Regions from separate parts of the Bacillus sp. FJAT-53060 genome, predicted to be linked through region 2. Evidence: a T-box and tRNA genes for the amino acid it is inferred to sense, from the RefSeq annotation. Region 2 holds a T-box; the other holds one or more tRNA genes.
The links. A T-box is a leader RNA that pairs with one kind of tRNA and senses whether it is charged. The one in region 2 lies ahead of leuS (leucine--tRNA ligase), so its partner is inferred to be a tRNA-Leu.
Positions count from the first base shown of each region.

Region 1: it encodes a tRNA-Leu, which carries the amino acid that the T-box ahead of leuS (leucine--tRNA ligase) is inferred to sense. The anticodon was not compared.

Region 1 covers NZ_JBAWSW010000019.1:36,887-52,588, forward strand. Annotated here, with positions in the region: gene trmL (tRNA (uridine(34)/cytosine(34)/5-carboxymethylaminomethyluridine(34)-2'-O)-methyltransferase TrmL) at 425-898, opposite strand; gene WAX46_RS08955 (amidase domain-containing protein) at 943-1,845, opposite strand; gene queG (tRNA epoxyqueuosine(34) reductase QueG) at 1,907-3,055, opposite strand; gene WAX46_RS08965 (hypothetical protein) at 3,139-3,735, shown strand; tRNA gene WAX46_RS08970 (tRNA-Gly) at 3,834-3,907, opposite strand; gene WAX46_RS08975 (hypothetical protein) at 4,517-4,798, opposite strand; gene WAX46_RS08980 (PqqD family protein) at 4,795-5,700, opposite strand; gene WAX46_RS08985 (hypothetical protein) at 5,684-7,150, opposite strand; gene WAX46_RS08990 (ABC transporter ATP-binding protein) at 7,128-7,874, opposite strand; gene WAX46_RS08995 (hypothetical protein) at 7,989-8,201, opposite strand; partial or broken gene WAX46_RS09000 (aliphatic sulfonate ABC transporter substrate-binding protein) at 8,689-8,921, opposite strand; gene lepB (signal peptidase I) at 9,222-9,788, opposite strand; gene WAX46_RS09010 (LTA synthase family protein) at 9,921-11,864, opposite strand; gene WAX46_RS09015 (hypothetical protein) at 12,801-12,998, shown strand; gene WAX46_RS09020 (histidine phosphatase family protein) at 13,044-13,580, shown strand; tRNA gene WAX46_RS09025 (tRNA-Gly) at 14,118-14,191, opposite strand; tRNA gene WAX46_RS09030 (tRNA-Leu) at 14,196-14,280, opposite strand; tRNA gene WAX46_RS09035 (tRNA-Leu) at 14,318-14,406, opposite strand; tRNA gene WAX46_RS09040 (tRNA-Cys) at 14,424-14,494, opposite strand; tRNA gene WAX46_RS09045 (tRNA-Gly) at 14,500-14,574, opposite strand; tRNA gene WAX46_RS09050 (tRNA-Gln) at 14,582-14,653, opposite strand; tRNA gene WAX46_RS09055 (tRNA-His) at 14,663-14,738, opposite strand; tRNA gene WAX46_RS09060 (tRNA-Trp) at 14,763-14,836, opposite strand; tRNA gene WAX46_RS09065 (tRNA-Tyr) at 14,842-14,926, opposite strand; tRNA gene WAX46_RS09070 (tRNA-Thr) at 14,942-15,014, opposite strand; tRNA gene WAX46_RS09075 (tRNA-Phe) at 15,021-15,096, opposite strand; tRNA gene WAX46_RS09080 (tRNA-Asp) at 15,124-15,200, opposite strand; tRNA gene WAX46_RS09085 (tRNA-Met) at 15,220-15,296, opposite strand; tRNA gene WAX46_RS09090 (tRNA-Val) at 15,312-15,387, opposite strand; tRNA gene WAX46_RS09095 (tRNA-Glu) at 15,419-15,493, opposite strand; tRNA gene WAX46_RS09100 (tRNA-Ser) at 15,513-15,603, opposite strand; tRNA gene WAX46_RS09105 (tRNA-Asn) at 15,608-15,682, opposite strand; rRNA gene rrf (5S ribosomal RNA) at 15,692-15,702, opposite strand, start outside.
Region 2 covers NZ_JBAWSW010000002.1:10,957-26,658, reverse strand. Annotated here, with positions in the region: gene leuS (leucine--tRNA ligase) at 1-1,731, opposite strand, end outside; T-box leader at 1,829-2,049, opposite strand; gene WAX46_RS01605 (DUF4257 domain-containing protein) at 2,151-2,480, opposite strand; partial or broken gene WAX46_RS01600 (PAS domain S-box protein) at 2,916-3,599, shown strand; gene WAX46_RS01595 (sunset domain-containing protein) at 3,684-4,367, shown strand; gene WAX46_RS01590 (ABC transporter permease) at 4,424-5,734, opposite strand; gene WAX46_RS01585 (ABC transporter ATP-binding protein) at 5,724-6,422, opposite strand; gene WAX46_RS01580 (ABC transporter permease subunit) at 6,444-7,433, opposite strand; gene WAX46_RS01575 (ABC transporter ATP-binding protein) at 7,427-8,305, opposite strand; gene WAX46_RS01570 (GntR family transcriptional regulator) at 8,298-8,690, opposite strand; gene WAX46_RS01565 (DUF418 domain-containing protein) at 9,032-10,060, opposite strand; gene WAX46_RS01560 (hypothetical protein) at 10,243-10,422, opposite strand; gene WAX46_RS01555 (YtzC family protein) at 10,561-10,830, opposite strand; gene WAX46_RS01550 (TIGR01212 family radical SAM protein) at 10,978-11,943, shown strand; gene WAX46_RS01545 (tRNA (mnm(5)s(2)U34)-methyltransferase) at 11,940-12,515, shown strand; gene WAX46_RS01540 (tetraprenyl-beta-curcumene synthase family protein) at 12,531-13,610, opposite strand; gene WAX46_RS01535 (alpha/beta hydrolase) at 13,640-14,419, opposite strand; gene WAX46_RS01530 (gamma carbonic anhydrase) at 14,466-14,981, shown strand; gene asnB (asparagine synthase (glutamine-hydrolyzing)) at 15,123-15,702, opposite strand, start outside.

The DNA.
Region 1 (15,702 bases), on a different contig from region 2:
GCAAGCCTGGTAAATGAAAAAAAGGATGTTCCATCAGCGGAACATCCTTTTTTCATTTAGTTCGTTGTTTTCAGCACTTGCATATCAACTTTATTACCTGACACCTATTTGACACACATTATCGTGGAAGGGAGTTGAATTTTTGTGACAAATATAAATCCATTACTTTTGATATAAGTACGCCCGCCATCCTTTAAATAATTTTGCTGCTACTATTTCCTGGGTCTGAGAGAGACCTAGAATACTGACTGGAATGGTCTCTATTAAAGTAGCTGAGCTAATGGCACTAATGAAAAGTAGCTTTTTCAGCTCATTATTCCTTTTTTGAAAACGTGATCACAATCTATTCCAATACCCATTTTTCAACATATTCTTATCTCTCATAAATAAAGCCACGATACCTAACTCGGCTTTGATCATGATCTTATATGAGATCTCGATATTGCTGCTGGCGAAGCCCCTCATAAACAAGGATAGCCGCCGTATTCGAGAGATTAAGTGAGCGAACATGTTCTGTCATCGGCAAACGAAGACAACGGTCCATATTTCGTTCAATTAAATCTTTCGGCAATCCACTCGTCTCCCTGCCAAAGACAAAGAAATAGTCTTCATCTAGCTGAGAGTAATCAAACATTGTATGAGGCTTTTGGCCAAATTTCGTGATATAGAAAAATTGTCCCTTCGGATGAGCCTCAAACAATTCATCCAATGAATCATGATAGACGACATTGGCATATTTCCAATAATCAAGTCCTGCACGCTTTAGCATTTTGTCATCTGTCGAAAAGCCAAGCGGACGAATCAGATGGAGTGTTGTATTTGTTGCTGCACATGTACGCGCAATATTTCCAGTATTAGCTGGAATCTCTGGTTGATATAAAACGACATGAAATCCCAAAAAAGTTCACCTCTAAATTTTCTTTTCCGCTCAACATTATACCATTAACTACCCTTCCCGGCATCGTCCAAAATGTGAAAAAACGTATAACGAATAGCTGGTGTATAGGCTGTCGAATCCTCATATGACCAATAACGCATACGGCTGTCATACGTCTGTGCATTGACAAGTGGCATTCCGCCTTTATCATGATCAACGACAATGGTTGTATGATTATACCTTCCATCACCTTCAAAATCGTAGCAAATGACATCACCGATTTGAAGCTCCTGTGCCTCTTTAACCTTCTTCGCTCTTAAACCTGCCTTAGAATTCATTAAATAGTTTTTCATCGAATGAGCGACCGTCCAGCTATAGCTCCACGTATGTGGACGCACCCACCAGCCAGAACCCCGATTCGGATATCCTCTCGTCGGCGCATTCCCTGCTTTCAAGCATTGTGAAATAAAATTTGTACAGTTATCCTCAAAATTTTTGTAGGCTGGATTCCTTTTATTCCAGTACGTCTCCGCGTATTGCACGGCTGCTCGTCGATCATAGTGAAAGGCTCTCCCGAATTGTTCCTCGTTTTGGAAGCGTTTATCTACCTCATCTTCCTTCTGCAATTTTCCCTGCACCATTTGATCTTTCACAAGCATGTTGTTATAAAGAAACGCTTCTCTTTTTTCAACATGTTCCTCTAAATAAAAAGAATCGTCTACATCCTTACAGACATAAGTGAGATGAGCAAGATATTGCACATGCTGAGCTCCATCATCCTGAATCGTTGAATGCAGAAGCTTTGCTTTTGCTTTCACTTTTACAATCTCAACCTGTCTTCTAGCGAAAAGCTCTTTTTTTCGTTCTACTGCTTCCACATCAGAAATAAGCTGTGGCTGTTTGATCGCACTGCCATTTAATAAATACTCCAGCCTATCTTCTAACGTTTGCTCTAATAATTGTTTCACACAGACACCACCAAACTTTTTTTAAAATCTCTGTTTGGTTCATTCTATGTTCATAGGGATGTTATTTAGTATTTAAAGGTGTCTGTAAGAACTCAACCCCTTTTACAATCTCTTGTCTCGCTTCTTCATCACTTTCCCGCTCAAGGGCTTTTTCCAGTTCTGAAAGCTGCTGCTGATCGCCAATTTTGCCAATAGCCCAAGCGGCCGTTCCTCGAATGACCGGCCTTGGATCTTTATGCATCAGTTTAACTAAATCTGGCAACGCAGAGGTTTCTTTAAAGTGAGCAAGTGCCAAAATCGCATTCCTTTGAATAGGCTTTTTCCCACGCCAAGATCCCGAAACATGACCGTACTTCTCCTTAAACTCACGATTGCTGATCGTAAGCAGCGGCTTTAAGAGCGGCTTTGCAATTTCAGGGTCCGGCTCCATTTCAGGATGCAAATGAAAGTCTTTTCCTTTATTGATTGGACAGACCGTTTGGCACGTATCACATCCATACAATCGATTCCCTATTTTCGACCGAAACTCGTCAGGTAAAAACCCTTTTGTCTGCGTTAAAAACGAAATGCACCTTTGAGAATTAAGCTGTCCTGGATTCACTAAGGCACCTGTTGGACACGAATCCACACATTTATTGCACGTTCCGCACTGGTCTTCCATTTTCTCATCCGGTTCAAATGGGACATTTGTGATCATTTCAGCCAAGTACACATAAGATCCGAACTCAGGTGTAATAATCATGCAGTTCTTTGCACTAAAGCCAATGCCAGCACGTTCTGCTACAGCACGATCAGACAGTTCACCTGTATCCACCATTGATTTCGTTCGTATATCTTCATGTTTGCTTCTCAAAAATTCCTCGAGCATATCGAGCTTTTTTTTCAGTACAACATGATAATCCGTACCCCATGACGCCCTGGAAAAGATACCTCTTCTCGCATCCTTTGTGCTTCGAGGAGCATCTTTCATTTTGGAAGGATAAGCGAGCGCTATTGCAACAATTGATTTGGCCTTTGGAAGCAACAAAGCAGGGTTTGTTCTTTTTTCAATATCAGGCTCTTCAAAGCCCGACAAATACCCTAATGATTCATGTAAGATAAGGCGGTCTTTTAATGAATCAAATGTATTAGCACTTGCAAATCGAATTTTATCGACACCAATTTCATTCGCATATTGAATCAATTCTTCTTTTAATTTTCCAACATGAATCACCTTGCACCCCTCCTTTCTTTGTTTCTTCTGTTGTTTAAAGTATAATACGAGTGTATCATGACCGATTGGAGTGAGTCACTGTGAAGATACATATGGAAATATCTCATCCCCAAAGCCCGTCTATTCATGTTGGACAAATTGAATATTCACAGATTGAAGTCGGTAAATCGCCTCAAATGTTAAAAGGTCGATTACGCCTGTTTCAAGAATCTTTGTTTTTTGATTACGAGGATAAAACCTTAGAAGAAGTATCAGCGATCAAAGAATGGACTGATCTTTTAGAAGACGTCCCTTTTCTTCCACTTCTTTCTAATATTCAAAAGGAACAATTTATGGACTCGACCAATTCCGTACAGGATTTGTCGATATTTTTCTCATTAAAATATTTCTTACCCATCCTTACACTAGATGCTGATCGTCTCAAAGATCCTGTTTTACTGTCAAAAAATAGTTCTGATCACATCGAATGGCAGGACAGTGAAGGGCTTAAAGGGTTATTTTCTCAAACAAGTAAAGCACAAATTTCTCAAGATACAAAGAATATCCTTCAAATCATTCTTTTCCGGCCATCTATTTCCTGGGAAAAGAGTGAAGCTCTTATACAATCCTTGACGAAAATGTTTGTACAAATACAAGGTGGAGAAAGCAACTATGAACTCATTGAAAAAGCACTGTAGTCTGACAGCGCTTTTTCACATTATACTGACATAATAAAAAACGCAACACTTCGTTTATCTATGAAACGAAACACTGCGTTATAAACAAAATTATGTATTGGAGCGGGTGATGAGAATCGAACTCACGACATCAGCTTGGAAGGCTGAGGTTTTACCACTAAACTACACCCGCATCCATCTTTGAAAGCCAATGTCATTGTGTTGACTTTTATTATATTACAACTTTCTTAAGAATTCGTCAACAGAATATGAAGATTTTCGTCAAAAAACTTCATTTTCCGTATATATATTACGATAGTTATTTATCTAGCTGTACAAAACATAAATACGCATGCAAAATATTCTTCAACGCTTGCTCCAGGTTCTTCTACATTTCTTCAAGAGCCATCTTTGCCAATTGCAGCTCTATACACAATCAATGCTTTTTCTCCTGAAGCACTTTGACAGATTCAGATTGTGCAGAAAAAACATAATCATCTACTTAAAACGGAAAACTTGAAGTTGCTTTCGTCATTTTTGTCTAACCAAATACTAAATTGTGATTCGTATATATCTTTCTGATGATATAATTGAAAGGGCACATTCATCGTTTCGACCATTTTTGTAATGACTTCCGATAAAAGTAATACTCTGATTCTTTTCGTTAATCCTTTCATCCTGCTAGTAGATAAACTGCGAATTAAAGAATGCTCCATTTCTACATTGATATCCCCTTTGATTTTGGTTCTACATTATACTAAAATTTGGTTGAGTATACAAAAAAAAGATTAGGAGGGTTCTCCTAATCTTTCGCTTTTTTCTGTTTCATTACTGACAGCAGTGCCACAATCAGAAAACTCACAGCAAAAATTACAATCATATAAATAAAAAAGTTTGGTTTGATCTGAAAAGTAAAAGCTGACGAGCCTTCCATCTCAAAGGCAAGACTATTAAATAATAATTCATGATTCGTTTTTGATTGAAATAAATGATAGAACAGTACACCAATAGTCAGCATTGGAAAGCCTAAGAAACCTAGAAAACCACCAACAATTGCGCCTTGTTTCATTGCCTGAACGTTCATAATCGTTGACCTCCCATTCCACGAACCAATAACTGCTTCATAATGGACTTACCATCTCCCATAAACGGAAGAAGGTAGAGTAATTGAATCAAATACGTAATTGAAAAAATGAAAAAACCTGTTGAGATTGGATTCTCTTTCAGAAATAAAACGGTCACAATGACTCCTAATGCTCCGATCACACCTGGCAGAAGTGGCCCAAGTAGTGTAATCCATACCTGCTTTTTCTGAAATGGATCTAATACGGGTCTCACAAACTTCACGGACATCATATCGCTCGCAAAAAAGCCTTGTGGGCCATCCCGTCCTGCAAACTTCCGATGTGCATATCCATGTGCCGCCTCATGCAAGGCTGTCCCAGTAATTAATCCGAAATAAATAATGGAAAAATAAATCGCGATGACTACAATCGATGGATCAGGAATGAATAAAAAGGCGATTCCTGCCATCACCATAAAGAGCACCCAGAAAAAGATGATTTTACGCATCACCATGAGCAAGGCCGTCCCCAATATTTGAAGGAATGAGTGACCACTGCAATCAAACCGCTCTTTCATCTTTACTTGATACTGCTTAAAAAATTGATAGCAGGCTGTGACCACCCGATATGGCGATTGATAATGGATAGACAGCAAATGATGCTGATTTAGACTCATCATTAGTTGATAGAAATCACGGGCAATTACAGACTCATCGACCTGAAACAAATCGGCGAGCTCTGCCGTTATATTCGCTTCTGTCCTCTTGCCGTCAACTTTCGTTAACATATGATATGCACTCTCATTAATCGGGAGTGTGCTTCCATACTGGGTATCAGTCAGATGCCTTTTTTGTAAGGTGACATACGGAGCAATAGCCGGTACCCGCTCGATCTTTAGCTTACTGTTAAGAAGTTGAATCATGTGAATACCTCCATGAAAAACCTTTGTATATGGCAAAGATGAGCAGACCTTCAAATCCTGCCACTAGCAACCACTGAAGCATTTGGCTTGACTCCCCTATGACGTAGTTTCCAATAAATAAAATTGGAATCATGATTAAAATAAGCACTCCAAACGAAAAAATGCCCGTGTATGGATTATTTCGATCAAGGGGAAGTAAAATACCCACGACATAAAAGAGAGCAATTGCATTACACAAGACTGCAGCAGCAATCAATACGTTCAAAATCTGATCAGGGAGCGTCAGTGTTGTGAGCATGAATAAAGCAATTTGCATCACTCCAACGAGCAGAAGGCCGATAAACTTATACAGAGCCACTTCCCACGACCTTAGACCAAATGTTTTATACATTCCAAGCATTCGTTTATCATTGCCAAATGAATTAAAGGCTGTTAATCCAGCTAGAGCACATAGTACAAAAAAGGCTTCTCCTTCAAAGCGGAAAGCAAACTGATAGCGGATAAATAAGATCACGATAAGGAGAACGAGAAAGTTTAAAATGTTTTCTTCATTTCTCACCTGTGATTTGATTTCCTTTACAATGAGTGACCACTTTTTTGAAGACGAGAATGGTAGTTTGTTTAAAAAAGTTAATGCTTTTTTCTCTACCATAATCGGCATAAGAGCAAGAGAAAAAAACGCACCGCCTGCGGATAATAGGATGAACAGAATCAAAATCGCATAATTTACTCCTTGAGGAGACATCCCTTGTCCCGCAAGGAAAAATGGGGCTGTAAAATACATCAAATGATAATCAAACTGTATATATGATTGCTGAATTTTACTGATGTCAAAATGCGTCATTCCATACGCAACAACTAGCACCAATAAAACAAATATCGCTGCAAATTTTTGCAATGGTAATTTAAATTTTAGAACGAGCAAATAGGTCATGTTGTAAATGAACTGCAAAAGTGTTAGGACAAACAGCGATTGCAAAAGCACCATCAAGAAGAAAGTGAGAATAAAGAAAATACCGATCCCTTTGGCAATAAAATTAGGTAAAAGCAAGACACCGATAAAGAATAAAACAAGCCCTGCCACCACTGTCACCATCGGAATGAAGTATCCAAGGCTTTTCTGAAATGTCGAAAGCGGAAACCAGCTAAGCTGCATAGAAAACCGGTCCTGTTCGGGCGTTCTGACCTTGATCAGAACAAACAACAGGCTTGTAAAAATGGATGCATTGATCGCCATTGACACAACCAACAGTCCAAGTGAACGTTCATCTCCATTTAAGAAAGACTTTATAAAGACACCTGTAAAACTGTATCCGATGATGGCTCCCATTGTGACTGCAAACAAAAAGAATAAGACCACAATGATTCGCTTCGTTTGAGTATCAAAGAGCTTATACATCTCCTGCTGCCACATTTTAAGCATCATTTTAGAAATGATTAATGATTTCATCAAAATGTGCACCCCTATCACTTAACATTGAAGCTTTCAGAAACACTTGTTCCAGTGTGCTAGATTGATACTTCTCTTTTAATGCTGAAACTGTTCCTTCATCCATTTTATTTCCCTTTGAAATAATGGCGATTTTGTGGCACAGCTCTTCTGCTGAAAGCATATCATGCGTTGAAAGCAAGATCGCACCATGGTGCTTGGCATAACGCTTCATGAGTTTCTTTGTGTTTATAACCGCTTCAATATCAAGTCCTCTAAAGGGCTCATCCATGATCACCAATTGACTATCAAGCATAAAGCCGGCAATCAGCTGTGTCTTTTTTTTCATACCATGTGAATATGTTTCGATAGGTCTTGATAAAGCTGAATCCATGTCAAACAATTCAATTAGTTGATTTCTTCTATGATTTGTTTTACATTCATACATAGAGGAAACAAAATCTAAATATTCAGCACCAGTCAATGCTTCAGGGAGCAGCAGATCATCTGGAACATAGGCTACTTGTTTTTTAAAGGATGGATTATCATTTGTCACATCCTTTATGTGAATCGTTCCTTCTGTTTGCTTAATGATCCCGAGTGTACAGTTAATCATCGTTGTTTTACCGGATCCATTCGGACCAGCAACAGCAACAATTTGATGAGGAGCGATCTTTAAATGAAAATCATTGATAGCAGTTACATTATTTTTATACGTCTTAGTTAAATTCTCGATCGTAAACATATAACCTCCAAGTGGCTGTATATTCATTAAAACAGATCAGGCTAAACCGCCCGCCACAGACGGTTTAGCCCTGGTGTCATACCTTAGAAGTAAGAAGATGAATCCTAAGTAGAGCTACTTACATTCAATATTAACGTGTAAGCCACTTTCCCATCGAACGCCTCCTGTAAAGCTACCGTTGCCGTTTGCTAAACACCAAATTGCTGCTCCTAGAACAACTGTTGCTCCCAATGCCAGAAGGACTGCAACAAATACTAAGAACCAAGCTTGGTCCATAATAGCAGGTTCCATAGTGGAATAATCTACTTGCGGTGCTGCATAAGTCATAATTTTCACCTCCCATCTTATGATGAACTGATCGTATCATAGGTGTCACACTCCAAACATCAACAGAAGATCCCATTTTTGACAAGAACACACCTTTGGGTAAAATGGGATCTTTTATTCAATTATTTCCTTTTTAATGCACAAACCCTCTCTTTTTCACTAGATTTCATCACTCCATTAGAACCAACGAACCCAAACAATGTCAAACGAACCATCTTTTTCCTCTATTTTAAAATAGTCTTTTATCTTCATCTCTTCTATATATTCTTTCTTTTTTGTGAGATAGAAAGAATTCCTCCGATATATCAGATATAAAAGTCCTAATTACATGTCGTTATTACACCAATTATGAAATATCTACCGATAATTTTAACAAAAGAGTGAGCATATTTTCCTTCTTCTCTTGTCACTTAAAATATGTATATACAAGAAAGTTCATTGAAAAAAACCTTTCCTTCTTCATCACTCGTTCCTCCTTCTCTTCCTATGAAAAATCTAATTGATTAGCGCCAAGCCCTTCAAATTGGGGAAGGGCGCTTTGAAACTCACCCCACTTTACTCTCATGCCTTCTTCCTTTGCTAAAAGCAATGGGCTTAGACTATGCTGCATTCATTAATCTCTTTTACATTGTTTTCTGAACCAACCGCTGCTTGATCACACCTTGCTAATACAAGAAGGAGAACCAAAAAGAGAGTGGTCCTTTGCTTCTTTTGATTCAATCTTATCCTTCTGTCAACAACAACTCATCTGTTATCTCAAATTCTGACCTGGTTTTGTGATGCGTCTTTCTCCTATCACGAGATTCCCATCATAATCTGTATCAAGCACTCGAATGATGCAGGCGATGCTTACTTTCGCTGCCATGAATCTCAAAAAGCTAGCAAACTGGACATGGAGACGACCATGTCCAGGGTAAGACAACTGATAAATTTTATCAAAATAAGTGAAAACCCCACTTTTACTTGAAGTAAAGGTAGGGTTTGTCTACGGTCTGAACCACACGACAGTGTGCTTTTTTCTTATTGATTAAGTAACCGAATATCTTGGAAAGGATAAAACACAAATGATGTTGTCCCTTGAATATCACTCTTTGTAAAAAGACCTAGACCGTTGCGGCTGTCCATTGAATTCTGGCGATTGTCACCCATGACAAAGTACTTTCCTTTCGGGACTGTAAGAGGACCGAAATCAGGCGTCAACAAGGTGCCATCTGCGGCTGCTTTCTTTTTGTTTGACGCTAAATAAGGCTCCGCCACTTTTTGACCATTGACGTACAGCTGGTCATTTTTCATTTCAATTTTATCACCTGGTAAACCAATCAATCGTTTCACGTAATGAGTGCTGCGGTCTTCCCCATCAAGTACAATGATCTGTCCTCGTTTATAATCACCGAAATAATCGACGGTTTTATTCACAAAGACCCGCTCTGTATTATGCAATGTCGGATCCATAGAAGACCCTTTGACAATATACGGCGCAAATATAAAATTACGAATGATAAAAACAGCAATGAATGCAATTAAGATGGCCTTGATCCAGCCCCATAATTCTGATTTCTTTTTTTGTGTTTTTGTATTTGTTATCATAAGCTCCTCCTGAAATCCACTAGGACAAAATGAGTTTCGTCAGCTACTTAAAATATAAACATATTTTGCCAATAAATCAAGCTATGAGAGAGAAAAAGGCAAGCACCTTTCCTGTGCTTGCCCAAAACTTAGTTACTTAGCAGAAGAATCCGCTTCTTGCGTTTTGTTTGTTTTACCATAGAAATAATCAGATGGATTCACTGGTTTAAAATCAGATAGCTTATGGAATCGAAGAAGATCCCTGTAAAGCACTTTATCTGAAAGACTTAACTGATTATCTACACGGGCTTTGATCGCCTCTGTCTTTTTATTTTGCTTCATCACTTTACCCGTTTTCGTGTCGTAGACAGTATTATCTACAAGTGTGTATTTTGGTGTCACATAGTTTCCACTACGGAATGCAACTGTTTGATCATGTTCTTTTGAAAATAGATCTGTCCCAAAATTCACGAACTCGTTTGAATCGATACCTTGTAAGTGGAGAAGCGTTGGCATCACGTCTATTTCACCGCCATACGTATGATTCACGCCGCCCTGTTTACCAGGAATACGAATCATCAGCGGTACACGCTGATTTTGTGCATTTTGATACGGTGTAATTTCTTTTCCTTGAATTTCACTCATTGCACGGTTATGGTTCTCAGAAATACCGTTATGGTCACCATATAATAAAATAACTGAGTCTTTATACAGACCTGATTTTTTCAAATCCTTAAAGAATTGCTCTAATGATTCATCTAAATATCTTGCTGTTTGAAAATAATTATCTACTGTCTTATCGCCAGTTGTTGCTTTTGGAATAGTGGCATCTTTCTCATCTAAATTAAATGGATAGTGATGAGTCAGTGTCATTAAGTGTGCATAAAATGGTTTTTTCAATGATTCTAACATTGGGATTGACTCTTTAAAGAACGGCTTATCCTTCAGTCCCATATTCACAAGATTTTCTTCATCCATATTGTAATAAGAGGCATCGAAGAATTGATCAATTCCCATATGCTTATAAATGGTGTCACGGTTCCAGAAAGATTTATAATCCCCGTGAAGAACTGCACTTGTATAATCTTCCTTTTGATTTAAAATTGCAGGAAGTGATTGGTAGGTATTTTCCCCTTTTGTCACAAACGCTGCACCCTCTGGCAAGCCAAACATACTATTATCCATCATCAGTTCAGCATCCGCTGTCTTTCCTTGACCTGTCTGATGGAAGAAGTTATCGAAATACGTAAAATCATCTTCCCCATGAGCCAGTTTGTTTAAAAACGGCGTAACTTCTTCCCCATTTAGCTTGTAATCAATTAAAAACGACTGAAAACTCTCTAAATGGATTTTAATGATATTTTTACCTTTCGCTTTGCCAAAATACTCTGCATTTGGCTTTGCATAGTGAGAAGCCGTATAGTTCACAACATCCGTTAAATCATCACTGCTCGCATTTGCAACCTGTGTTGCATTTTGCGCCGATTGAATCCCATCATAAATCGCATAATTATAGACGCCTAAATACTTAACAATATACTTATGATCAAAAGTTCTTGTTAATAATTCTGGACGATCCTTTTCAGCTAAATGAAGGTTGACAAAGAACAGGCCGACACCTGCTGCAACAATAAGCAATGCAAATGTCTTTTTCATTTGGAATTTCTTGATTTCCGGTCTCCAAATCACAATGGCAATCAAGATCAAGATATCAAGGAAGTACAAAATGTCATGCGGCTTAATACTTGATAACACACCGTCTGTCATGCCTCCTCCAAGATTTCCTGCTTGCTTCATTGTTGGGAAAGTTAAAAAGTCATCAAAGAAACGGTAGTACGCTACATTTGCATATAAAAGTCCGGTCATAATAAAATCAATCACAATTAAAACAATAGCCGATTTACGCCCCTTTAAAAAGAGAGCAAGTCCCAAAAACACAATGGCTGAACTAAATGGATTTAATAAGAGAAGTCCCTCTTGAAAAGAACCTTTTACTCCTAAATTAAAGTCCATCTTGTAGGCTGTATACGATTTTGCCCAGAATAAAAGGACAGCCAATACAAAAAAGCTATATTTGTTCAAAAATATTTTTTTCATAATACCTCTTCTTTCTATTAACAAATTGATATAAATGAATTCATAAAAAATTTACATTCATTTTGCAAATGTAAATCTTCTTCGCCAAGCATTCCAATGCTTTGTCTCCGGCAGACCAAGGAGTTCCTTTAATATAACGTATGAGAAGCATCATAAGTTTCAAAAAAAATAAAATTTACACACACTTCATGTTTCAGTGAATGAAGAGTGTTTTGTAAATTACTTAGTACTACTTTACTTTTTTCATCTAATCGTGTCAAAGTAATTATAAAGAAAAGGATGAATAACCTAGGCTTTTTGACTCGTTTACCCAAATTTATACAAAACTCTACCCTTACTTCTTAATTTTCTTCTTTATTGTGACACGATTTCTCCTATCAATGTACGGTGTGATAAAGATATAGATTAAGATTATTGAGGTCACAGGACCTTCTGGAGTAGGCGCAGGTAAAGAATCTCTTTGTACCGATTCGATTCCACTGATTGCATGGAAGGAAAATGGCCATCACAACCGAAGGTGAGACTCTACTGGTAACAGAAGAAGATGGGTTACGGAAAAAACAGGCACAATTACATAAGGAATCCATTGTTCCACTTCAGGTACCAGAGTACAAAAGGTGCAGATGAATTCTTGCTGGTATCACATATCCATCCATATACAGAGGATAGAGAGCTTCAAGACATATGAGAAGAAGCACAAAAACCTGTCTTTTAGACGGAGCAGTGATTTCGATTTTGTAAATTTATTTACAAAATGTTCCAGCGGATGATCAATGTCTTAAATGAAGTCAAGCTGATTCAAATTTCCCTTCAATTGAAGTGACACCACCATAGGGAATCAAATGAATAGACCTATTTGAAAAAGGATTGACGCTTGTACAACTTCCTCGTATTATTAGCATAAATCCATCTTTTTCTTAGAAAAGGGTAGCTTACATGAGCTTGTTTAAGAACTGGAGAAAAAAGCAAAACAATCAGTCGATCACTTCAGAAAAGCAAGAAGGCAGCATCCCAATCAACTTTTCCACATTTCCCTTTGGTACAGACCACGTAGATGACTTTTTGTTCAACTTAGACCTTACATCCAAGCTCATCGATCCATATAAAGATACAGATACGAACAAATTAACCTAGACCTTCGTGAATGCTCATCCAATACTCAATGAAAGGTGTAATCCCATGAAAGTCAGACACTGCCAAGCAGATGGACAATTGAAAGATGCGGCTTTAACGCAGCAAGGCATCACTCAATCACTCGCGCTGGCTCAGTTCTTTTCCGGCATTCACCTCAATAAGATCATCTCAAGTCCCTATAAACGAGCCATCCAAACCATTGAGCCGCTCGCCCATGCAAAACAACTTAAGATAAAAATAGATGAGCGTCTCTCTGAACGTGTGTTAAGTAGAAAGCCGATGGATGATTGGTATGAGAAGCTAAAGCTCAGTTTTTCGGATTTACACATCACATATGAAGGCGGAGAATCAAGTCAAGAAGCAATGAACCGAATAGTAGAGGCTCTCTACGAACAAATAGAAGTAGAAGAAAATCATACCCTCTTCGTTACACACGGCAATATCATGAGCCTGCTCCTCAAACACGCCGATTCGAACATTGGATTCAATGAGTGGGAGAAGCTCAGCAATCCAGATGTCTATGTATTGAAACACTTTAGCCAAGATCATTTAGAAATAAAACGAATATGGCATAACATATAATAAACGCTAGAATCCACTGTAATGATCCTAAACATAAGGACATGTTCCTTATCATACTGATTTTTCATTAAAGTTTTATAAATCCAACTAATTTGATCTGGTTCGGATTCCAATTCTAGTTTAATAAGAGGCTCTAAAGGTATAACAATTCAACATAAAGCACATCATCACATAGATTATGATAATCAAATATGGCTTTCACTTTTTCTTTTTCATATTGAGCTAGTAACACCCTGCCCCTCCTTTCCTCTAAAGGCTCAGATTTTATTTCACAGTCCTCAATAAATAGCTTTAATGCTCCTTTAAATTCAATCTTCTCTTCTCATTTGCCACATTGTCCATAATTAAGTCAATGTCTTTTGTTGATAGCTGATTGTTCCTTCTCATCTTTTCATCATTCCCTCAAAAATAAATTGTTTTAATGAAAGGGTGCATATGACCATAGGAATTTGACTTTGCCTTCAATAATCATGTACATAAAAGCAAAAAAGACCGCTAATTTTCATTAGCAGTCAGTCAATTTATCAGTATGTAAGTTGGAGCGGGTGAAGGGAATCGAACCCTCATCATCAGCTTGGAAGGCTGAGGTTTTACCACTAAACTACACCCGCGATGTGGTACCGGTGGCCGGGGTCGAACCGGCACTCCGTGAGGAACACGATTTTGAGTCGTGCGCGTCTGCCAATTCCGCCACACCGGCATGATCTTTAAAGAGCGCAACTTATAATAAAAAACAATGGTGCCGAGGGCCGGACTTGAACCGGCACGGTAGTCACCTACCGCAGGATTTTAAGTCCTGTGTGTCTGCCAATTCCACCACCCCGGCAGTCTTTTCAAAAAAAAAGGCGACACCCGGATTTGAACCGGGGATAAAGGTTTTGCAGACCTCTGCCTTACCACTTGGCTATGCCGCCATTATTGGAGCGGAAGACGGGATTCGAACCCGCGACCCCCACCTTGGCAAGGTGGTGTTCTACCACTGAACTACTTCCGCATATCAACTGGGCTAGCTGGATTCGAACCAACGCATGACGGAGTCAAAGTCCGTTGCCTTACCGCTTGGCTATAGCCCAATAATAAAATGGGGCGATTGATGGGAATCGAACCCACGAGTGCCAGAGCCACAATCTGGTGCGTTAACCACTTCGCCACAACCGCCATAGATGTTATAAATCATATAATTGGCAGGGGCAGTAGGAATCGAACCCACACCGGAGGTTTTGGAGACCTCTGTTCTACCGTTAAACTATGCCCCTAAAAATGGTGGAGGGGGGCGGATTCGAACCGCCGAACCCGGAGGGAGCGGATTTACAGTCCGCCGCGTTTAGCCACTTCGCTACCCCTCCACATTTGAAAAACAGTGCCGGCAAGAGGACTTGAACCCCCAACCTACTGATTACAAGTCAGTTGCTCTACCAATTGAGCTACACCGGCAAATAGTGGTGGCTCGGGACGGAATCGAACCGCCGACACACGGATTTTCAGTCCGTTGCTCTACCAACTGAGCTACCGAGCCAACATCAATATGATGAATATGTATAAATGGCGGTCCGGACGGGACTCGAACCCGCGACCTCCTGCGTGACAGGCAGGCATTCTAACCAACTGAACTACCGGACCAATATAAAAATAAAAAGTTTGGTTGCGGGGGCAGGATTTGAACCTGCGACCTTCGGGTTATGAGCCCGACGAGCTACCGAACTGCTCCACCCCGCGACAATATAAAAGATATGGTGGAGGATGACGGGCTCGAACCGCCGACCCTCTGCTTGTAAGGCAGATGCTCTCCCAGCTGAGCTAATCCTCCGGAAAAAAATGCTGGTATATATTCTATAAAATGGTGACCCGTACGGGATTCGAACCCGTGTTACCGCCGTGAAAGGGCGGTGTCTTAACCGCTTGACCAACGGGCCATCTATTATATGTATCTTGTGGCGGAGAGCAAGGGATTCGAACCCTTGAGACGGGTTTACCGCCTACACGATTTCCAATCGTGCTCCTTCGGCCACTCGGACAGCTCTCCAAATTGGCTCCGCAGGTAGGATTCGAACCTACGACCGATCGGTTAACAGCCGATAGCTCTACCACTGAGCTACTGCGGAATGAAGAAAGCCTGGCGATG
Region 2 (15,702 bases):
CATTTTTTCATTATTTTCACCAAGAATCATTCCTTGGTTGAACAATTTCATGAAAGGTTCTTTTGTTGGGACAACCCCGATATCATACAAGAATTTATGCCAGAAGCGCGCATATAAAAGATGCAATACCGCATGTTCCGCTCCTCCAATATACACATCAACCGGAAGCCATTTCTTTAGCTTTTCGGGAGATGCGAGTTCTTCGGTGTTATGTGGATCAATATAACGTAAGAAGTACCAGCAGCTGCCTGCCCATTGCGGCATTGTATTGGTTTCACGGCGTCCTTTTTTACCTGTGACAGGATCTACAACCTCAACCCATTCTTTCATATTGGCTAAAGGTGATTCACCTGTTCCACTTGGCTTAATTTCAGTCGTCCTAGGCAAAATCAGTGGAAGGTCTTCCTCTGATACAGCTGAGGATGTTCCGTCTTCCCAATGAATAATTGGAATGGGCTCACCCCAGTAGCGCTGACGGCTGAAAAGCCAATCTCTTAAACGATACGTAACTTTCTTTTCACCTTTTTGATGTTCTTCAAGCCATGCAATGGCTTTTTCAATCGCTTCTTCTTTCCCTAAGCCATTTAAGAAATCAGAGTTTATGTGTTTTCCATCACCTGTATAAGCTTCTTTTTCAATGTCTCCGCCTTCTACAACCTCTTTGATTGGAAGATCAAATGTTTTGGCAAATTCATAGTCACGCTCATCATGAGCAGGTACAGCCATAATGGCTCCAGTTCCATATGTGGCTAATACGTAATCTGCAATCCAGATCTGCATCTTTTCACCATTTAAAGGATTGATGGCATACGCACCTGTGAAAATGCCCGTTTTCGTTTTAGCAAGATCTGTCCGCTCTAAATCACTCTTAGATTGAATCTCTTTGATATATGCTTCCACTGCTTCTTTTTGAGCAGCTGATGTAATTTTTTCAACAAGTGCATGTTCTGGTGCAAGAACTGCATACGTTGCACCAAAAAGTGTATCAGGACGCGTTGTAAAAACGGTGAATTGCTCGTCATGTCCCTCTACTTTAAAGTGAACATGCGCACCTTCAGAACGTCCAATCCAGTTACGTTGCATATCTTTGATGCTTTCAGGCCAATCAATCTCTTCTAAATCCTCTAACAGCCTGTCCGCATATGCCGTAATTCTGAGCATCCATTGCTTCATTGGACGCCTTTCAACAGGATGCCCTCCTCGTTCACTTTTTCCATCAATGACTTCTTCATTTGCAAGGACAGTGCCGAGAGCTGGGCACCAGTTCACTGGTACTTCATCAATATACGCCAACCCTTTTTCGTACAATTTCAAGAAAATCCACTGTGTCCATTTGTAGTAATTCGGATCTGTCGTGTTGATTTCTCGATCCCAATCATACGAAAACCCTAGCGATTGAATTTGACGGCGGAAATTATTGATGTTTTCTTCTGTAAAGGCCTTCGGATCATTTCCTGTATCTAGTGCATACTGTTCCGCTGGAAGACCAAATGCATCCCATCCCATCGGATGAAGAACATCATACCCCTGCATACGTTTCATACGTGATAAAATATCCGTTGCTGTGTAGCCCTCAGGATGCCCAACATGAAGCCCTGCTCCTGATGGATATGGAAACATATCCAGCGCATAAAACTTTGGTTTATTTTCCGAGTCAGATGTGGCGAATGTTTTATTTGTCAGCCAATATTCCTGCCACTTCTTTTCAATTTCCAGATGCTGAAAACTCAATGTGAAAACCTCCTTTAATATGTACGGCTTTATCTGCTAAAATGACCACTGCAAGAATTCAGATTTTTCTAAAATCAACAAAAAACCCTCATCCCTGGAAAGGGACGAGAGATTTTTTGTTTCCCGCGGTACCACCCTTGTTAGCGTAACTTGCTGTTCATACGCTCACTTAATATCTTTAACGCAGACATGCGACAGAAGCTCAACGCAACTGCAACTCTGAGGCGAGTTCAGAAGCAGATTTGATTGACTTTCACCAGCCGTCAATTCTCTAAAGACAAATACTGCTTTCCTACTACTCCTCTTCACTGTTCTTATCGTAACCGTCATCTAAGTAGTATTTTATAGAATTATGATCATAAGTGCAAGCAGGTTTGTATACAATGGAATGTACCCTAGGCAGGGTAAAGTAGAGGATATTATTCGTGTGGAGATCGGTTATGACGGTTGGAGTCCCCATCCTGTGAACGCTGTTCTCTCACAAAATCAAAGCTTCGCAGAACTGCTTCTCCCCCGTAACCTGAAATAATTGATAAGATGATCAAGTGCAGACTAGAATCGGGATTTGAGGATAAGACAAGCAGTGTAGCGGCAATCATCCCTACGAGCCAATCTTCAATAAACCCTAGGTAAATAAACTTTTTTGTCATTCTGGGCTTCTCTAGCCTGCCTTTTTTCTTTACGTGACCGAGAATGCCCATGACCCCTCCAATGGCGCAAGCAATAATGACTTGTTGCAGCATTTTCATCACCTTCCTAAAGCCCTTAGAATAGTAAAGCGACTTCAGGCTGTCTAGCCCCCTTGTAATGCCATTCTGCTGTTCCGTCATAATCCATGTAAAAGGTCTATTCTCACTAACGAAGAAAAAAAGCTTGTTTCTTCCATTATACGTGAATGACCTATAAACAATCTTGATGCATTGGAATCATTTTCTCCTAATCCATATTAACTATTTTTGTCATTTTATGAATGTTAAGTAAATGATTCCTCACTTTTCTAAAAAAGTCTCCTTACTAACTATATTCTAATGGAGGACAAACTATGATGACAAATTTAACAAAGCGTTTGCAAAGATTGAAACAGAATATATATAATGCTACGTTTATAAGGAATTTGGTTGAAAAACACCATTTAAATGTCTGATAATAGCAGTAAATGAGGGTAATATGGTCAACTCGAACTCATAACAAAAGCGCTAGATCGTGCGGGATTGGTGTTGTCATTACAAGGATAAACCCTATCGTTGATGTGAAGCATGACTTTACACAATGACTGGATACAAAACAGATCAAATACTTGGCCATAATTGCCGATTCCTCCAGTGGAAAAACACAGACCAAAAGTAGCTTGCTTTAATACGTCATGGAATACAAAACAAAACACCTATTACCACACAGCTAAAAAATTATAAAAAAGATGGCACTTTTTTTGGAATGAACTCAATATAGATCCTCTATACATTGAACAAGAAACATTTTTCATTGGCTTTCAAAAGGATATAAAGAAACAGAAGGAATATGAACAGCTTCTAGAAGATTCATTAAAGAAAGTCACCTCGCTTTCGACACCGATCGTCCGATCGTCCCAATCAAAAATGGTGTGTCCACTCCTTCCACTCATTGGAAAACTATCTGAAGATTGCTTTGATGCTATTGTCACTAAGTTAACTTGTATATTAAATGATTCTGTCGCAGCACGCATTTTCAACTCTCCTCAACCTAACTAGAACAAAACAGATCATTCCTGGGATCAAACCACAGCTTTCGATAAAACTCAATGACTTGAAGACAGATTTCCAAAACACCTCACTTATTTAACCATAAAAGAAGCAATTAAAGAATTGCCGATAGCTGAAAACCCTGTATAAACAGATTTTTTTATTTAATATACCCCACAAAATGGTAAAAATGGTTTATAATAGGTTGAATTAAAGATTTAAGGGGGCTGCTAGATGATCATTTTGCTCATCATAGGTCTTTTATGCTTTTGCTTCGCCATAGGATATGCCGCTAATTTCTTATTACTAAAACGCCAAAATCAAAGAATTTTTTCCAAGAGACGCTTTTATCCTTTTTTGATCATCGGTCTCGTCTTTTCCATCATGTCTTTACCGTTTGTTGCACAAGCAGATCCATCTTCCGAACCACTCTTTAAGGATCAAAAACAAGTCACCTCTGAAATTTCTCGTTTGAAGTCAGATAAAGAGACGCTTACTTCCTCTTTAGAAGATGTGACAAAAGAAAAAGAAAAACTAACAAAAAAGCTAGAAAACATCACCTCAGAAAAGGAAACGGTCAAACAGCAAGAACAAACCATTCAAGAGCTTGAAGAGAAAATAGACAAGCTGACCTCTAGCAATGAAATACTCAAAAAAGAAAACAAGAAAGTAAACAAAGAAACTCAGTCACCGGCCGTCCAGCGCTCCGCTCCTAAAGATGATGGAACGAATACAGGCGGTCATGAGTCACAAAAAGAGACAAAAAAAGAATCAGCTACCTGTCACATCAAAGGGAGTGTCAATGGCATTTATCACACGCCGAGCAGCAGATACTACTCACGGACAAAAAAATTCAAACGAATGTTCTGCTCTGTAGAAGAAGCAGAGCGTGCAGGGTATCGGGCACCTAAGCAATAGCTGTTTCACGATAAAAAAACCTCCTGTCAGCCCACTAGGGATACAGGAGGTTTTTTTTAAATTTCTCTTCTTAATGCTGTTAATACATTCGTTTTCGTTGCTTTACGTGCTGGATTGAGTCCAGATATTATCGCTACCCCTGCGCTAATCAATGTCGCTGTGATCACAAGGCTTACCGGAATATAGGAGAAGGTAATCGAGAATTGTTCACTTGATCCTCCATCAGACGCAGATGACAAAATGGCTGGAATGATTAAATTCACTGCGAAACTAATGATATACGAGATAATAATACCGATAATCGATCCAATCACACCAATATAAGCACTTTCCATTAGGAACATTCGCTTGATTATCGAAGGATTAGCTCCAATGGCTTTCATGATACCAATCTCTTGTGTTCGCTCTGTTACCGCCATGGTCATCGTATTGAAAATACCGATTGCAGAAATAATGACCGCAATACATCCGACAAAAATGAGTCCAATTTTGAAGGCCATAAAGAACTTATCCATTCCTTTGAGCTGGCTCGTTACAGAGATGACTTGATAGCCGTCACCTGTCAATTTATCAGTCAGCGCACCGACATTGTCGAATTTGTCTGCATAAACAGATATCGACTTGTCGATATTGCCGGCTTCAGCAGACATATCCAGCACTTGACCAAATTGCTTTTGATAAGCATTCGGGATCAAAATTGAATTATCCATCTGCCACTCCAAATTCGGCTTTTTCAGAACGCCAACTACACGGAAATCAAATGTTTTTTCTTTGACGACTTCATTTTCTTCATTGAGTTTTGGCACGTTGATTTGAATGACTTTATTTAAAATCTCCTTCGTGTAGCCTTTTGGCTCTTTTAATGATTCTCTATCACTTGAAGGATCATTCACTTCTTTTTCATAGGCTTTGCGTTCTTTTTCAGTCCACAGGCGTTCTGCCATATGATACCCAACCACAATTTCATTCGCTGATGTTGGAACTCTTCCTCGGTCTAGCTCAAGACCCGCTTCTTTTTCTTTTTTCATATCCGTAAAGGCAACCTGCACTTCACTTGAGCGGTCATCGAGCTCAACTTTTAACAATGGATTAATAGACGTTCTTGCGACAACAGATTTCACATGATCATATTTCTTTAAATCATCAACCTTGATGTCTCCCTTTTCTTCACCTAACACTTTAATTTCTGTGATGATTTGCTGTTGCATAATTTCATCCTGAGCCGATTTTTGCAGACCAAAACCGACAGATGCTAGAACGATTAAGAAAGAGCATGCCATTGTCGTCGCAAGAATGGTCATAAACACACGCAATTTATTTTTCTTCATATTTCTTCTAATGAATTTGACCTGATCTTTAAATTTCATTGGACTGTTCCCCTTTCTTTAACACACCATCATGAAGCTGGAACGTTGTGTCTGCGATTGAAGCGACTTCATCGTCATGTGTAATGATAACAAATGTAATTCCTTTTTCACGATTAAGCTGCTGGATAAAGGCTAAAATTTCTCCTTCTGTTTCTGAATCCAGACTGCCTGTCGGTTCATCCGCTAAAATAATAGATGGATTTAAAATCAATGCTCTTGCAATACTCACACGCTGCTGCTGTCCACCTGACAGTTCATTCGGATAATGCCCTGCGTGATGTTCAAGGCCTACTCGTTTGAGCATGTCTTTTACTTTCTCCTTTCGATCAGACGGCTTCACACCTTTTAAAGTGAGCGGAAGCTCAATATTTTCAAATGTTGTTAAGCTCCCGATCAATTGAAAGCTTTGAAAGATAAAGCCAAAGTGATCTAATCGAAAGTCCGCCCATTCTTTTTCATTAAAGCCTGTCACATTGGTTCCATCGATGACAATTTGTCCACTCGTTGGCGTAATATATCCTGACATTAAATTGAGTAAAGTGGATTTCCCAGAACCACTTCTCCCAACGATACAAGCAATGTCGCCTCTTTTGATGGATAAGTCAATGCCTTTGAGTACAGGTATTTCGTTCTCTCTTCCCTTTGTACCAATTTTAAACACATGATCTAACGCTTGAATCTGAATCATCTTTAATCCCCTACTCTCTGTTTATCTTTTTCGATATATCAATAAATAACTCGTCAGTCCACCTACGATTCCACCGATTAACATGCCAACGACATAACCAAATATTGAATTCTCTGAAGCGAATCCAGCCCATCCAAATCCTAGAACACCAAAGAGAATCACCATAATCTGAATTGGTCGATCGATTGTTTGATGAAGAAAGAAGCGGCCATTTCGTTCGTTTGGATGTTTGATAAAGCTAAACAAGCCAATCAGATAAAAGAGGACCATCATGACAATTGGTATGATGAACCCTTCACCAGTGAACCAACTCGGATATAAATATTGAAATTGTCCAGGTATGATATAAGTAATTGGAGAAATGGACGGTATCCAATAAGTGAAGAAGTTCTTATCCACCCAAATCCCACTTGTTTTCATGATAAAATCTAAATGAACGATCGGTAGACCAATCACTAAAAAGGGTAAAATGGCTGTACTGAATGCAACGATCGCTTGGGAAATTGCGCTGCCTGTTAAAGTACCAGCGGCAAAAAACAAACTATAGATCATCAATGAGGACACCAGCGCAAACAAATAACTGCTGTTAAAACCAGGTGTCTCTATTGGGTTAAGGCCTAATATGAGTAAATAAGTGAGAACATATGAGGCGACATGAATGATCGCAATAATTCCAGCACCTAAGAAAAATTTGGTATGGTAGATGGTGCTTCTGCTAAACGGCAAAGATAATGTAAAGTCCATTTGCCCTTTATTCCTCTCAAATCCAAGCTGAATCACAGCAAATAAGATTCCCATTAACCATGAAAGAGAGAGGAAAGTATCTTTCATAAAGATATAAGAAAAACGTGGTGTATCCACAACACACCATATATTATTTAAACACTTTTGAAAGGATGAATATTCCATTAAGACTGAAAAGGGTGTCGCAAGCACCGCAACAAGCACTACTAAAATGAATGTCAGCTCTGATTGCTTCCATTCCTTATATAATAATTGCCGCTTTACCATCTGCGTTTCCCTCCAAACTTCGCAATAAATACTTCTTCTAAATTCACAGGCAGTTCATACCATACTTTCGGCTGCAGCGATTTCAAATACTCGTTTGCCTCTACATCTGTTTTGAGTATAAGCACTGTATAGAAAACACCCGCCTGATCTAAAATAGCGACACCTTTTTTTCTAATACTTAAGTTCATATCCTCTTCAAATACCATTTGGATTTTGACATAGTCATTTTTTAACTCATCTAAATCCATGACACTTGTGAGGTGATTTCCTTCTAAAAAACCGATTCGATTACACATCCGCTCAATATCCTCTAAACGGTGAGATGTGATTAAAACACTCGTTTTTCGTTCTGCTACCTCATCAATCATCAGCTGAAGTACGTCATTTCTTGTGACCGCATCAATTCCATCTGTCGGCTCATCTAACAAAATGACCGCTGGTTTGATCGCAAAGCTTAAAATTAATGACAGTTGTTTCTTTAAACCTGTCGACAATTCACGGTATTTCACTTTTTCCGGAATCACATACCGGTTCACAAGCTCATTGGCATATGTCACGTCAAACTTCGGATAGATTTGTTTTAACAGCTTCACAAGCTGTCCATAATTGTACCTGTCAAAGTAAGGATTCACGACCGGCATATACACAATATTTTGCTTCACTAATGGGTGGTCTTTCACGAGCACATCTTTAAAATAAATCGCCCCTTCATCCGGAAGAAGAATTTGCTGAATCAACCTGAGAAGTGTTGTTTTTCCTGAGCCATTCCGGCCAAGCAGACCGAAGATCTCCCCTTCGCCTATCCTGAAGGAAACATCACTGAGTACTTCGCGTCCATTTAATTTCTTAGATACATTTCTGACCTCAATCAACTTGTTTTCCTCCTTTTAGACTTGAACCGATCTCTTCTAGCCATTCCTTAAGTTGATGAATGTCAATACCGGCATAATGAGCTTCTATGATGAGTTGTCTTAATTGCTCCTTCATCTCCAATACCTTCCCCTCATTCAGCTTTAACTGTGCTCTTTCTGTCACATACGTACCGCGGCCTCTTAGTGTTTCAATAATCCCTTCCCGTTCAAGCTCTTTATACGCTTTGCTGACCGTGTTTGGGTTAGCGATGATGATCGTGGCCAGCTCTCTCACCGAGGGCAGTTTGTCACCGGGTTTCATTACACCTTTTAGGCACAATATTTTTAACTGCTCAATGATTTGTTCATATATTGGCGCAGCGCTTCTTGGATCTATTTGGATCATCATGACTCCCTTCTTTACACCTTCATTTTCATCTATTTCATCTATTTAAACTCATCATCAAAAACATATGCTGAAAATCCTTTTTTGGAAATAAAAGCTTACAAGGATGAAAAAGAAAGTACAAATTAACAAAATCGCTACCAGTTCCATTTGGGGACAGAAGGTTCTTTTTTAAAATTTATTTTCTCTAAGCTGTTAGCTGTTAACACATATGTTCTCGGTGCCTACGTGTTGGATTGAGTTCGACACCGATGTCGCAGATATGACAAGATAACAATTGACACTCTTTTATTGAACAGATGATGTTTTTATCACACTTGATATTTTCGTGGAATATTTGTTTATTTCAGTATTGTCAGCCATTTTCCATAAGTCCCACACCGCCAAATCCATTCTAATGGACCATACTTAAAAAATCTAAGCCATAGTGAAGAAAAAATAATCTGAGCTATCACGACAATCGCACACGTGATTGTTGAAACCGTATATGAAACTACAATACCATCTGGGATAAATATCGCTATAATAGCCAGTATAACTGATTGACCAATGTAGTTTGTAAATGCCATCCGTCCAAATGAATTTAACGGTGATACCCATTTTTTCATCAAAGGTTCAAGCAGAACAAGAAAACTAACATAAAAAACAGAAAAAATCGGAGCCAACATCATAGACAAATCTGTCATGTCATAAAAAGCCGAATTTGATGCTAACTGTGCTTCGCTTAATTTAACACCTTCAAAACTTAACCCAAGTGTAGGTGATTTCAGCCAAAGGAAAACGGCTGAAATAGTAGTTGCCACAAATGAAAGAACAGCCACCATCACCCATATTTTTCGCATTTTGATATAAGTCTCAAATATACGATATTGGCCGAATGCTATACCAAGAATCATTAAAGGTAAAGGTAAAAATACTTTAACTCCTAAATAGCTCCCTATCATAATCCCCACTATACCAAGTGTGAGATTAATCCATCTCGGAAGTCTATCAAAAAAAACAACAGGCAATCCTAAAATCGCATATACCAATAAAGCTTCACCAGGTTGTATTATCTGATGTATTCCTCCTACTATAGCCAAGATCAACATTCGTCGAATAAAAAGGGCATAAGGATGATTGGTTTTTTCTTTGGCTCTTGTAATAAAAATCCAAATTCCCAATCCAAACAAAAAGGAAAATATAGCGTAAAAACGTCCTTCCACAAAAATATATAAGAAACGCTGAACCAAAATATCTCCCTGTGTTCCTGATAAGTGAACATGTGGTGCCCAAAGAACAAGCACATTAAGAAAAGGAAGACCAATTAAAGCAAATCCTCTAATTAAATCAATCACATTGATTCGATCTTTATTTATTGTTGGTTTCACTAAAGCTGCTCCTTCCTTCAACTTTTACATATCAATGAATAAAAACTCACCTGACGCTATCCACTCACAGAAATTCTGTGTTCCTAGTGATGTTCAAAACCAATAGTTGAGCATCACCTCTGAAAGCTTCTCGGCTTTAACGATTCTTGGATCTATTTGAATCATGATGAATCCCTCTTTCCTCATTCACGTTTTTGCAGTCCTATCACTTGATCATGTCCATGCATTAAAGGAGCCGAATTAGGTATAAAATCTTTTTGAACTTCAAAACCAATGAAAACGAGAACGAAAAAAAATGTACATGCTAACGCAGCAGCCAGCACCATCCACTTCATATTGATTGGTTTTTTTTCTTTTTTCATGGTTAAACACCTTCTTCACTTTTAAGTGTCTATAGTGTATTAGTTGATGTAGTACACTTAATACAATACAGACACTCGCTCGAGATGTCAATAACCTTTCGAAAAAAAAAACAGACCCTTAATATAAGGATCTGTTCATCATTCGTATGAAATACCTAAAATCATTTGATTTTGCAGGGTTTGAATTTGAACCCGCGTCCTATCTAAACGCTCTCTCTGTTGATCATTAGCCACATCCATTAATTTATCTAATTCATTCACTGCTTCCTCAAGCATGAGCTGCGCTTTAGAAAATTCTTCTTCATTATAATGCTCTTGGCGAGAGCTCAAATCAAATTGTTCACTAGCAAATTCAAGGGTTTCAGTACTTTTTTTCATAAATTCATGGATCGAATTTCTTGTTGCCATCTTGCATTCCCTCCATTTCAGTTCCCGCTTATTTTACCCGCGTAAAGCTTTTTCACTAAAGAAAATGTTGGACAGATTCAATTGTTCTCCTTCGTGATTTTTGTTAAAATTTTAGGATGCTTATTATTATGCAAGGAGGTTACTGACTTGGATCAGCATAACCCTTTTTTATATTCAAACAGCGAAAAACGTTATCACACATGGAACTATCATTTGCGTGAGCACTTTGGTCATAAAGTATTTAAAGTGGCCTTAGACGGTGGCTTTGATTGTCCAAACCGTGATGGTACTGTAGCCCACGGAGGCTGTACATTTTGCAGTGCCGCTGGGTCTGGTGATTTTGCGGGAAACCGCGCAGATGATCTCATCACTCAATTTAATGAAATCAAGGACCGGATGCACACAAAATGGAAAGACGGAAAATACATGGCGTATTTTCAAGCGTATACAAACACACATGCGCCACTTTCTGTCTTAAAAGAAAAATATGAAACCGTCATGAATTTAGATGGAGTGGTTGGTTTATCCATTGCCACAAGACCTGACTGTCTACCAGATGACGTTGTGGATTATTTAGCTGAATTAAACGAGCGGACTTACCTATGGATGGAGCTTGGCCTTCAAACCGTACACGAACGGACAGCTATGCTGATCAACCGTGCCCATGATTATGAATGCTATGTAGAAGGTGTAGAAAAACTGCGAAAACACGGAATTCGTGTCTGCTCACATATCATCAACGGATTGCCTCTTGAAAATCGAGACATGATGATGGAAACAGCAAAAGCTGTCGCTGAATTAGATGTGCAAGGCATTAAAATCCATTTACTTCACCTTTTAAAAGGAACACCAATGGTCAAGCAATACGAAAAAGGGAAGCTTGAGTTTTTAAGCCAAGGAGAATATGTTCAGCTTGTTTGTGATCAGCTGGAGATATTGCCGCCAGACATGATTATTCACCGAATTACAGGCGATGGGCCCATTGAATTAATGGTTGGTCCGATGTGGAGTGTGAATAAGTGGGAAGTGCTCAATGCCATTAATGCTGAGCTTGCGAGACGTAACAGCTACCAAGGCAAACGTTTCGTCAGATTGGAAGAAGCGTCCAAATGATTTTAAAACGCATGCTCCCTTTTAGTAAAGAGTTGTTAGAACGTGCTTGTAAAAAAGGCGACATCGTCATTGATGCAACAATGGGAAATGGCCACGATACACGCTATTTAGCTGACCTTGTAGGAAAAGATGGACAAGTTTTTGCATTCGATGTTCAGGAGGAGGCCTTAAAGCAAACAAGCAAAAGGCTTGGTGAGCAATATCCTTACGTTTATCTCATCCATGACGGACATGAAAAACTTGCTGATCACATACCAGCCGATAATTATGGACACATTTCTTGTGCGGTGTTTAACCTTGGGTACTTACCAGGAGGCGATAAAACCGTCACCACACAGGCTGATACGACCATTGAAGCGATCAAACAGCTCATTGACTGGCTAAAACCCGGAGGTCTGATCGTTCTTGTTATTTACCACGGTCATCCCGAAGGAAAAAAAGAAAAAGAAGTGCTTCTTGATTTTTGCAGGTCACTCCATTATGAAGAAGTACAAGTCTTGTCTTATCAATACATGAATATTCATAACGACCCACCCTTTGTGGTAGCCATTGAAAAAAAGCTCAAATCCTAGTGGATTTGAGCTTTTTTATGAGGATTTCATCCAAGGCATTTTCTGATAGGTCCGATAGGCTCTTCCGTTGATATAAAAAAAGAAAGACGTTTTCCCGCTTGATTTGATTAGCCTCTTTGCCAGCTTGTTCATCTCTTTTTGGGCTGTCACTTTTTCATCGGACAAATAGACCGCCAGTAATCCTCTGTTGATCAGTTTGTGAAAGTTTTCGTGCGGAATGCCTTTCAGCTGCTCATCCGCTTTTTCGATAAAATGCTGAAGTCTGTCCATCATCTCATCATGGGTGCTATAGTATGAGCAAAAATTCAGATCCCCCCCAAGCCGATCCTCTTCTTGATCAATTAAGTAATCCAGTAAAATGTGCAGACCTTGGATATAGGGGAAATAGCTTTCATAAATTTGCTTTGCCTGCTTCTCTGTAAAATCAGGCTGAAGTGCATATGCCACAAGACAGAAAATGCCTAGCGTTGATCCTGCACATGCTGAAAACTCATACCATTCCATCTTCGGCAAATCCTTTTCATATTGGCGAAACCATGATTCTAATCGAGGCACACGCTCATGAGGGACCACGTGCTTATGTACTTGCAAATCACTATAGTACTCACACAGCGTGTGTAAATAGGGCTGAATGATAGGATAATGCTCTAAGCCTGACAGCATGTCTTGACATGTACGGACAAGCGCATGTAAATACCCATGATCCTCTTGGTCATCACGGAATTGATAATACGGCTTGAGTTCAGCATGAATATCAAGCGCATCTCTCATCGCTTGATGCAGCATATGAAAGTCCTTTGGATCAAGCGACGTGCTGCGATCACACAGGTTATCTAAGTAATCACTGATCGTTTGGTACGCCACAATGAATTCAATACATGTTTTTTTTGCTTCACCTGCTAGAAGAGATAAGATACCTCCTCCTTCACAGTGAAATGTTTTACTGGATATGCTTGCTAGTGCTTGCGTTCTCAGTTCTTCATTTTCAATCATTTCTGCATAAGCCCGCCACTTCTTTAGCTCCTGATGAACAAGCGGAAAAATATCTTTATACACCTTTGTCATCAGTGCAAAAGGACGTTCTGGTACTGACAAATCACTTCACCCCCAACTTAAGCTCACAATCAGATATATTGATCTGTAAAGGCTCTTGCCGCATTAAACACATCGTCTTTTTCAGGCTCATTAAAAATTTCGTGATACAGCCCTTCCCATTCACGATAAGATTTATTGTATGATTCAATGCCATTGAACCATTTGATCACCCTCGTTTTATCCACGATTTTATCATCACCTGCTTGCATTAACAGGAGAGGAATTGAGCGAAAAACATTCGTTGGCTGCATCGCTGCATCGATATTTTTCACCAACTCTCGGTACCAGCGAACTGACACCTTTGTCACATATAGTGAATCATTTGAATCGGCCTCAATCACAGACTGATTCCGCGTGGCAAGTTCAATTGACAGCCCCGACTCAACCTTAAAAGACGGCACCAGCACATTTAGACCTTTTGACGCAAAATCCATCAGCTTCTTTGGTTTAAATTGCAGACCTAAACAAGGTGATGATAAAATAAGTCCATCAATCTTCGTATGGGTATACTGCTTGACCCATTCAATTGAAATAAGTCCACCCATGCTGTGCCCAAGTAAAAATGTAGGAAGTCTGAATGACTTCGCATGTTCAATCCATTCATCTATTGAATCAATGTATTCTTGAAAGGATCGGATGTGGCCACGTGCACGTGTCGAGGTCCCTTGCCCAGGAAGGTCACCCATGACGACGTGATAGCCTGCATGACGCCACATTTCAATCAGCCATTTATATCGGCCATGATATTCACTAGCACCATGGACAATTACAATGGTACCAACTGGTCTTTCAGCATGCCAAGTCCACAAAAGTAAACACCTCACAAATGTTGTATTAAGAAAGGAAGTCGAAAAAGTGATTTATCCATATCATCAGTTTACACCTGAGATTCATGAATCGGTCTTTGTCGCAGATAACGCCACCATTTCTGGCGATGTCACGATCGGAGAATATTCGAGCGTTTGGTTCCAAACCGTCATTAGAGGTGATGTCGCTCCTGTAAGAATTGGAAAAAACGTCAACATTCAAGACTTATCCTGTCTGCATCAAAGTCCTGGAAAAACACTTCTGATTGAAGATGGTGCTACCATTGGACACCAAGTCACATTACATAGCTCAATCATTAGAAAAAATGCCCTCATTGGCATGGGGTCTATCATTCTCGATGGTGCGGAAATTTGCGAAGGTGCCTTTATCGGTGCAAGTAGTCTCATCCCGCAAGGAAAAGTCATCCCAAAAGGATCACTCGCTTTTGGCCGTCCAGCCAAAGTGGTTCGTCTGTTAACAGATGAAGATATCCAAGACATGGACCGTATCCGCAGAGAATATGTAGAAAAAGGACAATACTATCGTTCCCTTTTATCGCGTTAACATCATACGTGTATATTCACTTTATCATGTTTTTTTCAGGATATTAAGCAATAACTATGAACTCTTGTTATTTTACCCGTATACACCACTTCCTATCATGACAAAAAAGGTTTTCAGCAGAAAGCTGAAAACCTTTTTTCATTAACTAAAGATGACTTCTTTCTGTTGGTGATTCAAGTGCTGTGGATCAATACTCCGCTCCACATAAATGCTGTGCCACATCATAAAGATGAGGACTGTCCAAATCTTACGGCTATGATCTGCTTTCCCAGCACAATGTTCTTTTAATAAATCAAGAACATATTCCTTGTTAATGTATTCATCTGTTTGACTATTTTTAATGATGTCTTTCGCCCAAGCGTTCATCTCATTTTTCAGCCAATGACGAATTGGAACAGGGAAACCTAGCTTTTTACGATTTAACACATGGTCTGGCACAATGCCTTCTGCTGCTTTACGCAATAAATATTTCGTTGTGCCATCTTTTGTTTTCAGCTCTTCTGGAATTTTAGAGGCCGCTTCAAATACGACCTTATCAAGGAATGGGACACGAAGCTCAAGAGAGTTCGCCATTGTCATCTTATCTGCTTTCAGCAGAATGTCCCCGCGCATCCACGTATGAATATCAACATATTGCATTTTGTTAATATCACTGTAACCTGCACTTTCCTCGAAGTATGTCTTCGTCACGTCACGATACGTGATGTTCGGATCATACTGT